Regions from separate parts of the Zhengella sedimenti genome, predicted to be linked through region 1. Evidence: predicted binding sites of a transcription regulator. Region 1 holds the regulator's gene; each other region holds the start of a gene.
What was found. The regulator LexA, encoded in region 1, represses DNA repair genes until DNA is damaged. The targets are predictions, from matches to a motif close to TGTTCNNNNTGTGTTCNG.

Region 1 (3,924 bases):
CGTGTCGCCGGCCGAGGTCGAGGACCTGCTGATGAGCCAGCCCGGCGTCAAGCTCGCCTTTGTCGTCGGAGTGCCGGACGAGGTTCGTGACGAGATCATCGGCGCCGTCATCGTTCCGAGCGGCCCTGTTCCTAAAGACTTCACAAAGACCCTCGATGCGGCCATGCGCAAGGAACTCGCCGCCTACAAGGTTCCGCGTCTCTATCATTTCGTGGAGGAGAAGGACTTGCCCCTGACCACCACCGGCAAGGTTCAGAAGAACCGCTTTGCCGACTACTTCAAGAGGACCTGACCGGATGGATTTGCAACTCAAGGGACGCACGGCGCTGGTAACAGGCGCGAGCGCCGGCATCGGCGCGGGCATCGTGGAAGTCCTGGCACGCGAAGGCGCTGTCGTTGTTGCGACAGCACGGCGCGCGGATCTTCTGGAGGCGCTGGCCGAAAAGGTGGCTGCCGCCGGCCATGGGCGGCTCGTCCTGATCCCCGGCGACATAACGGACAAGGACGATGTCGCGCGCATTGCCCGCGAAGCCCAGGAGGCGGTCGGCCCGATCCAGATCCTCGTCAATTGCGCGGGCGGGTCGAGGCCCTTGCCGATCGATGCCCCGGATGAAGACTGGGACGAGGCTTTCGCGCTCAACTTCACCGCGGTGCGGCGGATGACACAGGAATTGTTGCCGGCCATGCGTGCCGCCCGCTGGGGCCGCATCATCAACCTGAGCGGCACCATGGAACCGCGCAGCGTCAATGCTGCAAGCGCGGCAAAGGCAGCGGTTCATCTCTGGGCAAAGGGGCTGGCCTGCGACATCGCCAGGGAAGGCATCACCGTCAACACCATCCCGCCGGGCCGCATTGTGAGCGAGCAGATCTTGAACAGGCTGCATCCGACCGAGGAAGCGCGGCAGAGCTTCATCGAGAGGAACATTCCGATCGGATATTTCGGCAAACCGGAGGATATCGGAAACCTGGTCGCCTTTCTCGCCTCGCCGCTGGCCGGCTACATCACCGGCAATGTGATCCCGGTCGATGGCGGGATGCACAATTTCGCGCATTGATCCGACCGGACCGCTCCCGGTCTCCGGACCACCCCTCCCGAAAGCGGAACGTCCGGCATCTTGCCAGAGGGTGCCGGGACCATTCCCTCACAGAGGATGGGAACGCCGCGCGAGGCAAGGCGTTCCCGGTCGTCAGTAGCGGCGGATCAGTCCTACAAGACGGCCCTGCACCTTGACGCGGTGGGGCGGGAAGATCCGTGTCTCGAAGGACGGGTTGGCCGCTTCGAGCGCAATCGAGGCGCCCTTGCGGCGGAAGCGCTTCAACGTCGCTTCCTCCTCGTCCACCAGGGCGACGACGATGTCACCGGGATTGGCGGTCTGACCGTTGCGGATGATCACCGTGTCACCGTCGAAGATGCCGGCCTCGATCATGGAATCGCCGCGTACCTCAAGCGCATAGTGCTCGCCGCCGCCCAGCATGTCCGGCGGAACGGCAATGGTGTGGGTCTGGTGCTGGATCGCGTCGATCGGCACGCCTGCGGCAATGCGCCCCATCACGGGGATGGCGATCGATTGCGCCGCATCGCCTTCGGGCGTTGCCGGTCTTGCCGCGGCCGGTTGCCCCCGGCCACCCTCGATGACGCTTGGCGAGAATCCGCGCGTCTGCGGTCCGTTCGCCATGGCCTCGGGAAGACGGATCACCTCCAGCGCGCGCGCCCGGTTGGGCAGGCGGCGGATGAAGCCCCGTTCCTCCAGCGCCGTGATCAGGCGGTGAATGCCCGATTTCGAAGCCAGGTCCAGCGCATCCTTCATCTCGTCGAAGGATGGCGGAATGCCCGTCTCCTTCAGCCGCTGATGGATGAAGAGCAGAAGTTCATGCTGTTTGCGGGTGAGCACAGGCCACCTCCAGACGAGTCGCAATACAAAACCGGAACAAACATATCTGTTCCCGTCCTGTTCCGCAAGGGGCTGCCCATCCGGTCCCGAAAAGGACGGTCCGGGGCAAGGTGTCAGGTGTCCGGATTGCGCAGGATGAGGCAGGGAACCGCAACGCCTTTTGCCGCTTGCGGGGCAGCGATGGGCCGGATCACGAGGCAATTGGCCCCGGCGAGGGTGGAAAGCATGGAGGAATCCTGGCGCTCGAAAGGCGTGACGCCGAGCCCGCCCGTGCCATCGCCCGCGCAGACCGCGCGCACATGATCCTGCCGGTCGCCATTGGCCTTCATCGGCACGGTCAGCCGGGCCATGCGGATGTCGTGGACGTGACGGGCGCCGCACATCGCGGTGATCAGCGGCAGCAGGAACAGATGGGCACAGACCAGGCTGGAGACAGGATTTCCCGGCAGGCCGAGCACGCGCGTTTCGCCGAAGCGGCCGACCATGAGGGGCTTGCCGGGCCGCATGGCGATCTTCCAGAAATCGAGGTCCATGCCCATGTCGGTCAGGACCGACTGGACGAGATCGTGATCGCCGACGGAAGCGCCGCCCAAGGTGACGATGATGTCGGCGCCGGCATCGCGCGCGCGGCCGACCGCGGCGGCTATGACGGCGCGGTCGTCGCGGGCAATCCCCAGGTCGATGACCGCGGCGCCGGCCTCGGCGGCCAGGGCCGCAACGCCGAAGGAATTGGATGCAATGATCTGGTCCGGGCCGGGCAGGGTGCCGGGCGGCACGAGTTCGTCACCGGTCGCCAGGATCGCCACCAGGGGCCTGCGCGCGACCGGCAGGCGGTCGTGATTGGCTGCCGCGGCCAGCGACAGCGCCGCGGCGTCCAGCTTTCGTCCGGCCTTCAGGATCGTACCGCCCTGGCGGAAGTCCAGGCCTTCGACGCGGATGTTGCGGCCTTCCGGCTCTGACTGTCCGGCGCGGATGCGGCCGCCGCCAAGGACCGTCACGTCTTCCTGGAGGATGACGGTGTCGGCGCCGGGCGGAACCGGTGCGCCGGTGAAGATGCGGACGCATTCGCCAGCACCGACCTTGCCGGAGAAGCGGTGGCCGGCGGCGGATTCGCCGATCACGTCCAGTTCGGCCGGCACGGTGGCGATGTCGGCTGCCCGCACGGCATAACCGTCCATGGCGGAAGCGGGGAACGGCGGCTGTGTTCTGCGCGCGGCCAGGTCCTCGGCCAGGTAGCGGCCTGCCGCGTCGGCGATGTGCACGTCCTGCGTGCCCAGCAGTCCGGCGCCTTCAAGCAGCCGGGACAGCGCCTCTGCGACGGGAAGCAATGCCATGTTCTCTTTCCTCAGTCCTCTGCGCGCCAATGGCCCGATTTTCCGCCCTGTTTCTCGATCAGGCGGATATCGGTGAGCACCATGCCGCGGTCCACGGCCTTGGCCATGTCGTAGATCGTCAGGCAAGCCACCGAGACAGCAGAAAGCGCTTCCATTTCCACACCGGTCTGGCCGTTGACGCGCGCCAGGGCGCGTACGCGAAGGCCGGGCAGGGCGTCGTCAGGCTCGATGTCGACAGTCACCTTTGTCAGCAGCAATGGATGACACAGCGGCACCAGTTCGTGCGTCTTCTTGGCGGCCATGATGCCGGCGATGCGCGCGGTGGCAATCACGTCGCCCTTCTTGGCATTGCCCGCCAGGATCATGGCGAGCGTTCCGGCATTCATTCGCACCGCGCCTTCCGCAACGGCCGTGCGGGTGGTCGCGGCCTTGTCGCCGACATCGACCATGTGGGCTTCGCCAGAATCGGCGATATGCGTGAGACGGTCAGCCATGGCTCAGCCCACAGCCCGGCGGGCGGTGCCGCCCTCGAGCAGGGCGCGGGTTGCGGCCGTCACATCGTCCTGGCGCATCAGGCTTTCGCCCACCAGGAAGGTCGTCACGCCGCAGCCGGCAAGCCGCGTGCAATCGTCATGGGTGAAGATGCCGCTCTCGCCGACGAGCAGGCGGTCGTCCGGCGCCATCGCGGCCAGGCGCTC
Region 2 (3,924 bases), on a different contig from region 1:
GAAGCGGCGACCCGTTTCGTCCTCGACGCGCCAGTAATCGCGCACCGGCGTGCCTTCCGGTTGCCGCCACCATTCCGGGCCGATCCGTTCCGGCCCCTCGGCGCGGGCGACGCGGTAATGCACGCGGCGCCAGCGGAAGGAGGCCGGCGGGCCGTCGGGAATGCCGGCAATGGCGTCGACGGGTTCGGGACTGGCAAGCAGGCGGACGGGCCGTGGCGCACATGGTACATGGGCGTGGGGCGCATGGGCGGCGATATCGGGCTTGAGCGCGAGGCTGCCTGCCATGTCCGGAACGGGGGTGAGCAGGACGGCGCGTTCGGGGCAATGGCTTTCCCTGAGGCCTGGCGTCATCAGCACCTGCGGGCCGAAGCGGGCGGCGGCGCGTTCGGCAAAGGCGGCGACAGCCTCCCCGCTGTCCACGGGATCGCCAGCCAGATCGCGCTGGCTTTTCCCGAAGGGCGCGGATGCGAGGACCGACAGGCGCAGGATCTCGAAGCCGCAGCCGGCATCGAGCGTTCCGTCGAGAGCGGCAAGGCGCTCGCGAAACAGGTCGCGAATGGCACGCGGCTCGCGCAATGGCCGCGCCGTGCCGACGGCCAGACGCTTCACCGCGCCGTCGGTGCGCCAGAGCGCCAGTTCCAGCCGCCGGGCGCCCTGGCCGCGTTCCTCCAGCGCCGGTTTCAGCGCACGGGCAAGGCCCTGCGCGATTTCCTCGACATGCTCGGCCAGCATGACCGGTTCGGCCAGCCGGCGTTCGGCGGAAAGGTCGGCCAGGGGCATGAGGGGCGAGACGGTTTCGCCGGTCCTGCCCAATGCCGCATCGAGACGGGCAATGACAGCCGGGCCGAAACGGCGGGCAATGGCGGCGCGCGGCTGGGCGGCCAGGCGGCCGACGGTGGAAAGGCCGACGGCGCGCAGGCCGGTCTCGGCCTTCGGTTCAAGGCGCAAGGCCGAAAGGGGCAGGGGCGACAGGAAAGCTTCTTCCGCGCCGGGGGCGATCATGGCGCCGGGCCGCAGCCGGGCAGCGGCAAAGGCACAGCCGGGCGTCGCAGCCAGGCCGGCCTGAACCGCAAGCCCGAGCGCGCGGGCGCGGGCAACCGCATCCAGCATGAGGGCTTCCTCTCCGCCGAACAGATGGGCGCAGCCGGCAATGTCCAGGAACAGGCCATCGCTGCCGTCCAGCCCGGCCAGTGGCGTATAGCGTGTCGCCCACTGTGCCAGATGCTTCAGGAAACGGGTGTCGGCTGCCGGATCGGCCGGCAGGACCTCGATTTCCGGATGCATGGCCCGTGCGGCCGCGAGGCCAATACCGGGCGCAAGGCCCAGACCGGAGGCCTTTTCGCAGCAGGCTGAAAGGCGCTGCGTATTGGCCACGGTTTCGGCCAGCACCAGCGGCGGGCGTTCAGCCGCGCCGGCGGGCGGACGGGTCCGCCAGGTCCGGCCGAGGCGCATGGCCAGTATCCGGTCGGTGGGCAGACAGGGAAACCACAGCGCCAGGATGCGCCGGGCGGCGGACGGGCTGCCGTTCCGCCGATCCGTCGGGCCGCAGGACAAATCGCTGTTCATCACGGTTCCACTCCAGTGTCAGGTCACGGGTTTCGCTGGCACCCTTGTCGACGGTCAGGCGAAAGGCGGGATTGCCGATCGTGCCATCGAGCGTGACGCCAAAGGCGCTTGCCGGGGCAGAGGGCGCGGCGCGCACCAGAAGCCGCAGCAGGGCCGCCCCCGCTTCCGGACGGGCCGCCTGACGCAGCAGGATGACCGGCCGGCCCGCATGGCGGGCGCGCATGTGCAGGCGGCGTGTGGCGCTCAGGTCGCAGGCGGCAGGGTTGCCGCGCATTTCAAGGATCACGGCGCAAAGTCCGGGCAGCGGCGCCGCCTCGCCGGCGATCCACAGGAGGTCGGCAAGGCGGGGGACTTCGGCCAGAAGAAGACGATGCGGCTCCAGCCCGACCAGACCGGCCAGCCCCGGCGCCCAGGGCATGCCGGCCTCGGCCATGGCCTGGCGTGTCGTCGCCCAGAGCAGCGGCGCCTGCGCCGCGGCGGTCTTGCGCTCACGATGGGCCCGCAGGGCGAGGCCCAGCGCCAGCGCGCCCGCCGCGCCCGCGTCACGCGTTTCCGGCGCGATCACCTCGCTGAGGGCCGCCAGCGGCAGGCCTCCGCCGAGCAACCGGTCGACGCGCCCGTCGCCCGTCGAAACCCGCAGGGCGCGGGTGTGGCGCAAGCCTTCCACCGGGCGGCCATGGGCGCGCAGGAATGTGGCGGCCGCTTCATCCCGTCCGCCATGGTCCGGCGAAACGCGGCTTTCGGCTGCCGCCGGCCCCGGCTGGAGACGGGGCGTGGCGTCCTCGATGGCCGCGATCCGCTGGCGCAGATCACGCAAAAGCTCCTCCGTCACGGCACGGGTGGCCATGGCGCTTGTCCTTTCATGAGGCCCTGCTGCGGACCCAGGCAATGAGCGAGCGCTCTTCCGGCCCGCATATGCAGTGCCAGGTAAACCGCCGCTGTTCATGTTCCTGTTATGTTCTTATGGATTCCAGAGCCGGCGGGATGAGTCAAGCGGGCAGGAAAAGATTCTTGTTTCCGTTCCGGCAGGCCCGCCAGGCGGAATGGGCGCAATGTCCTTCAAACCCGCGGGAAAAACGCCTATATGGGCCCGACAGGAAAAAGTGATGGCCCGTATTTACGCAACCCGCAACTGGCAGACAGCCGCCGCGCCGACGCTCGCCGAGATCGAGCTGATGGCAATGGAGGCCTATGCGCATCTTCCCGGCCAATTCCGGGCGCTGACCGGCGAGATCGTCATCCAGGTGGCCGATTTTCCCGAGGAGGAAATCCTCGACGCGCTGGCGCTGGAAACACCGTTCGACCTGCTCGGCCTGTTCGAGGGCCGCGGCATAGCCGACCGCTGGAATCCGCAGACCGGCGAGGGCCCGAACCGCATCACGCTCTACCGGCGCGCCATTCTCGACTATTGGGCGGAAAGCGACGAGATGCTGGGTGACATCGTCACCCACGTGCTGATCCACGAGATCGGCCATCATTTCGGCCTGTCGGACGACGACATGGCGCGAATCGAGGAACAGGCCGGCTGACCGCCCTTCCCGGCGTCCGTCCTTCGCGTGGGTGAACCCTTCATTAACCATGTTGCCGGAGCATCGGCAGGCAGGGGAAACCTCTTTTCCCTTCCCGGCGTTGAGCGGCCGGGACATGAAGGGATCAAGGGACGAAAGGGAGTGCCATGCACAAGCCGACCCTGCTTATCGTGGAAGACGACGCGTGGCTTGCCATGGATGCCGCCACACAGGCCGAGGCGGCCGGCTATGCCGTCATCCTGGCACAAAGCGTCGCCGAGGCGCAGCGCATCCTGCTGCTCGAGGACGTGGACGGGGCGATTCTCGATTTCAACCTGCCCGACGGCGTGGTGACACCGGTAGCCCATGCGCTGCGCACAGCCGGCCTGCCTTTCTTCGTCGTGTCGGGCGCCAGCCTCGACGCCATCGAAGAGAGCGGGCTGGACAATCCGCCGCTGCTGGCCAAGCCGGTCGACTACCTCAAGGCCATGGCCCTGCTGATGCGCTCCGACGAGGCGCCCGTCCGCAAGCCGCGGCTGGCCGGCTGAGCCGGATCCGCCTTACGGGCAGACCCCGCGCGCGTCGATATAGCGTGCCGACACCCAGCCGCGCGGGCTTGGCCGGCCCCAATAGGGATTGGTGCAGTCACCTGACATGCAGGCCACCTGATACCAGTTGCCGCTGCGGTCCCACACGGACACTTCATCGCCGGCATAGAGTTCGCCGATCTGACGGTAGCGCGATCCCGGACCGGTGCGCACCGCGAGAAAGCCGGTGCCTCGGTCGTGGTCATATTGCGAGATCGGACGCACACCCACCACATAGCCGGTACAATCGCCCGCCGACGCCG
Region 3 (3,924 bases), on a different contig from region 1:
GAAGCGGCAGGCCTCGTCTTCATCGGCCCCTCGGCGGCATCCATCCGCGCCATGGGCCTGAAGGACGCCGCCAAGCGGCTGATGGAAAAGGCCGGCGTGCCGGTCGTGCCGGGCTATCACGGTGATGCGCAGGAACTGGTGGTGCTGGCAACCAAGGCGAGCGAGATCGGCTATCCCGTGCTCATCAAGGCGGCGGCCGGCGGCGGCGGCAAGGGCATGCGCAAGGTGGACCGGCCGGAGGACTTCAAGGACGCGCTGTCGGCGGCGCGGCGCGAGTCCAAGGCCGCCTTCGGCGACGACCGGGTCCTGGTGGAGAAATACATCGAGAAGCCGCGCCATATCGAGGTGCAGGTCTTCGGCGACAGCCACGGCAATGTCGTCCACCTGTTCGAGCGCGACTGCTCCCTGCAACGCCGCCACCAGAAGGTGATCGAGGAAGCCCCTGCCCCCGGCATGACCGAAGAGATGCGCGCGGCGATGACAGAGGCCGCCGTGAAGGCGGCCAAGGCCATCGACTATCGCGGCGCGGGGACGATCGAGTTCATCGTCGACGGCTCGGAAGGGCTGCGTCCCGACGGCTTCTGGTTCATGGAAATGAACACACGCCTGCAGGTGGAGCATCCGGTGACCGAATGCATCACCGGCGTGGACCTCGTCGAGTGGCAATTGCGGGTGGCCGCCGGCGAACCGCTGCCCCGCCGCCAGGACGAGATCGCGCTCTGCGGCCATGCCTTCGAGGCGCGCGTCTATGCCGAGGACCCGGCGCGCGGCTTCCTGCCGGCCATCGGCACGCTGCATCACCTCGCCTTCCCGGCTACGGTCAAGGGCGGGCTGGTGCGCATCGACAGCGGTGTTGAACAGGGCGATTCCATCAGCCCGTTCTACGATCCGATGATCGCCAAGCTGATCGTGCAAGGCAGCGACCGGGCGGCCGCGCTCAACGGGCTCGCAGAGGCGCTGGAGGCCACCCAGGTGGCCGGCTCGATCGCCAATACCGGCTTCCTGGCCGCCCTTGCCCGCCATTCCGGCTTTGCCGCCGGGGACGTGGACACCGGGCTGATCGAGCGCGACCAGGCGAGCCTCGTAGCGCAACCGGACGCATCGGCGCCCATGGTGGCGGAAGCCGCGCTTGCCGCTTCCGGGCTCAAGCCGGCGGCCGGCAGTGATCCGTGGGACGCGCTGGCCGGATTCAGCCATTTCCATCCGCTGTCCATCACGGTCGAACTGAAGCGGGGCGAGGAGACGATCCCGGCGCGGGTGACGCCGGCGGACGGCCGCTCGGCCAGGGTTTCTGTGGGCGATCATCCGCCGGTCACGCTGCCGCTCGGCACGCGGTCGGCAGTGCACTGGCCCGGCCATGTCACGGTGTTCGCTGGCGGTCATGCCATCGATTTCTCGCTGCGCGATCCGTTCGCCGATGCCGGCGACGGCGGCGGTGCCGACAGGCTGACAGCGCCCATGCCCGGACTGGTCAAGCTGGTGAACGTGGAGGCAGGCGCGACTGTGACGAAGGGCCAGCCCCTGCTGGTGCTGGAAGCCATGAAGATGGAGCACACCATCGCAGCGCCCCATGACGGCGTGATCGCGGAGGTGGCGGCCCAGGGCGCGCAAGTGACGGACGGCACCGTGCTTGTGCGGTTCGAGGAACAGGACTGACGCCGGAGCGCCTCGACTGGGTGCCCGGAAAGAAAAGAGCCGCGCCGGCTGTCCCCTGCCGGTCGCGGCTCACTTTCACCTGCCAAGCGCGTCCCCCGAGCGTCCCCACGCCGAAAATACGCGTTCGCAGTGCCGGTCCGTGGCCGGGTCCTTCGCATGGCGAAGGCCCTCTTCTTCTTGTATTGCCGGCCGGCCGTTTCCGCCTTCTGGCGGTTCCACCCCGTTCTTGCGGTGCGGGGCTTGGAAACTTGTCTGCCCGGCGATCAGTGCATCGTCATCCATTCGCGGGCCTCGCGCAGGGCGCGGGCGAGTTCGGCCTTCGACATCTGGCCGGCCATTTCGGAGCGCAGCGCGGCGGCGCGGGCCGAACCCTTGATCGCGGCGATGTTGAACCACTTGTGGGCGGCAACCAGGTCCATCTCGCAGTCGCGGCCGGTGGCGTACATCATTCCCATCTCGAAAAGGATGTCGGCCTGGGTCGTTGCATCCATGGCGCCGGCGCCGGCTTCGTGCATGTCAAAACGTGCCATTTTCCAATCCCCTGTGTCCCTGTTCGCGACCCGTTGCCTTACCTCATTCCAGGGCCGCGCTTCATGGTTTTCAGGATGCCGCAGAGCCTTGAATCCGCCGTAAAAACTTGTGCTTAATTTGAAACAAACAAAATGAAAACAAGGCGTAAACCTCAGTTTCCGTTAAGCATCGGAACCCGCGGCAAAGCGGGCTTTCGATCAAAATCCGTCTAAAATGCCGTTCCGGGAAATCAAGGATTCGTTGACCACGGCAACAAGGCACATCGCGGTCAAGACAGTCGGCCTGATGGTGCCGGCACCCGTTTTTCCCGTCCTGCGGAGACCGCAAGACCGCCCGTCCCGCGCCTCACGCAGCGTCACGCGCCGGCCGATTGCCTGTGGACCGGGCTTGGCTGTAATTTGCACACGTGCCCGACGAGGCTGACACGGGAGGAATGACATGACGCGCATGCTTACACTTGCCGCCGCGATGCTGGCGATGACGGCCGTGACGGCCATGGCCGATCCCATCGAGGGCAACTGGCGCACCCAAAGCGGCGAGACCGCTGCAATCGCACCCTGCGGCGGCGCCTATTGCATCACGCTGAAGAGCGGAAAACACAGCGGCAAACGCATCGGCAAGATGTCCGGTTCAGGCGGGGACTATTCCGGCACGATCACCGATCCGGCCGATGACAAGACCTATTCCGGCTCGGCCACGGTCGCCGGCGCTTCGATGAAGCTGAAGGGCTGCGCGCTCAAGATCTTCTGCAAGACGCAGACCTGGACGAAGCGCTGAGCGCGAGGTCCCGGCGCGCTCAGCGCGCCTTTTGCGTGAAGAGCAGCTTCCAGGCGTCGCGGTCCTTCGTCATTTCGTTGATGGAAAGCCGCTTCTCCTCGCCTGCCCTGATGCCGCGCTCGACCGCCGGGCGCGCCATCATGGACTCGAACCAGCGTTTGACATTCGGGAAGTCGTTCAGGTCCTGTCCCTGCCGCTTGTAGGGCTTCACCCAGCCGATGCAGGCCATGTCGGCGATGGAATAGTCGCCGGCGAGGAAATCGCGGTCGGCGAGGCGCCGGTTCATCACGCCGTAAAGCCGGTTGACCTCGTTGGTGTAGCGCTCGATGGCATAGGGCACTTGTTCGGGCGCGTAGCCCCGGAAATGGTGCGCCTGGCCGCACATCGGCCCGAGGCCTCCGACCTGCCAGAACAGCCATTGCTCGACCTCGATTCGCGCGCGTTCCTGCGACGGATAGAACCGCCCGAACTTGCGGCCGAGATATTGCAGGATGGCGCCGCTCTCGAACACAGAGACCGGCGCGCCGCCGGGGCCTTCCGGATCGACAATGGCCGGCATGCGGTTGTTGGGGGAAATGGCGAGGAAGTCCGGCTCGAACTGCTCGCCCTTCAGGATGTCGACGAAATGCAGTTCATAGGGAATGCCGAGTTCCTCCAGCATGATGGTGATCTTCCAGCCATTGGGCGTCGGCCAGTAATGCAGCGTGATCGGCGCGGTCTGGATGGCGGTCATGCTCTTGTCCTCCGGATAGCGGCCGAGACAAGCACAGCCGCAGGCCCGCCTCAAGCGCGCAATGCGCAAGCCAGGCGTCAACCATCTTGAACCGTGGATGAACGACGCCATCAGGGCCGGTTCAGCGCCGTGCAGGCAGGATGCGGCATTCTATCAGGTCAGGGGACACCGTTTCATGCTTGCCCGCCGCTTCACCATCGTCTGCCTGCTTGCCGCCGCCCTCGGCA

Region 2: a site for LexA is predicted at 2,512-2,529, ahead of ACLB6G_RS02545 (metallopeptidase family protein). Genes of this name have one in related genera too.
Region 3: a site for LexA is predicted at 2,310-2,327, ahead of ACLB6G_RS07400 (sel1 repeat family protein). Genes of this name have one in related genera too.

Annotation. Positions count from the first base shown of each region.
Region 1 covers NZ_JBKFFP010000004.1:366,037-369,960, reverse strand. Annotated here, with positions in the region: gene ACLB6G_RS13725 (class I adenylate-forming enzyme family protein) at 1-292, shown strand, start outside; gene ACLB6G_RS13720 (SDR family NAD(P)-dependent oxidoreductase) at 297-1,055, shown strand; gene lexA (transcriptional repressor LexA) at 1,188-1,892, opposite strand; gene ACLB6G_RS13710 (molybdopterin molybdotransferase MoeA) at 2,006-3,226, opposite strand; gene moaC (cyclic pyranopterin monophosphate synthase MoaC) at 3,238-3,720, opposite strand; gene trpC (indole-3-glycerol phosphate synthase TrpC) at 3,724-3,924, opposite strand, start outside.
Region 2 covers NZ_JBKFFP010000001.1:502,464-506,387, forward strand. Annotated here, with positions in the region: gene ACLB6G_RS02535 (Y-family DNA polymerase) at 1-1,452, opposite strand, end outside; gene ACLB6G_RS02540 (hypothetical protein) at 1,403-2,413, opposite strand; gene ACLB6G_RS02545 (metallopeptidase family protein) at 2,673-3,095, shown strand; gene ACLB6G_RS02550 (response regulator) at 3,242-3,622, shown strand; gene ACLB6G_RS02555 (SH3 domain-containing protein) at 3,635-3,924, opposite strand, start outside.
Region 3 covers NZ_JBKFFP010000002.1:352,202-356,125, forward strand. Annotated here, with positions in the region: gene ACLB6G_RS07395 (acetyl/propionyl/methylcrotonyl-CoA carboxylase subunit alpha) at 1-1,656, shown strand, start outside; gene ACLB6G_RS07400 (sel1 repeat family protein) at 1,920-2,186, opposite strand; gene ACLB6G_RS07405 (DUF2147 domain-containing protein) at 2,626-2,964, shown strand; gene ACLB6G_RS07410 (glutathione S-transferase family protein) at 2,984-3,697, opposite strand; gene ACLB6G_RS07415 (hypothetical protein) at 3,873-3,924, shown strand, end outside.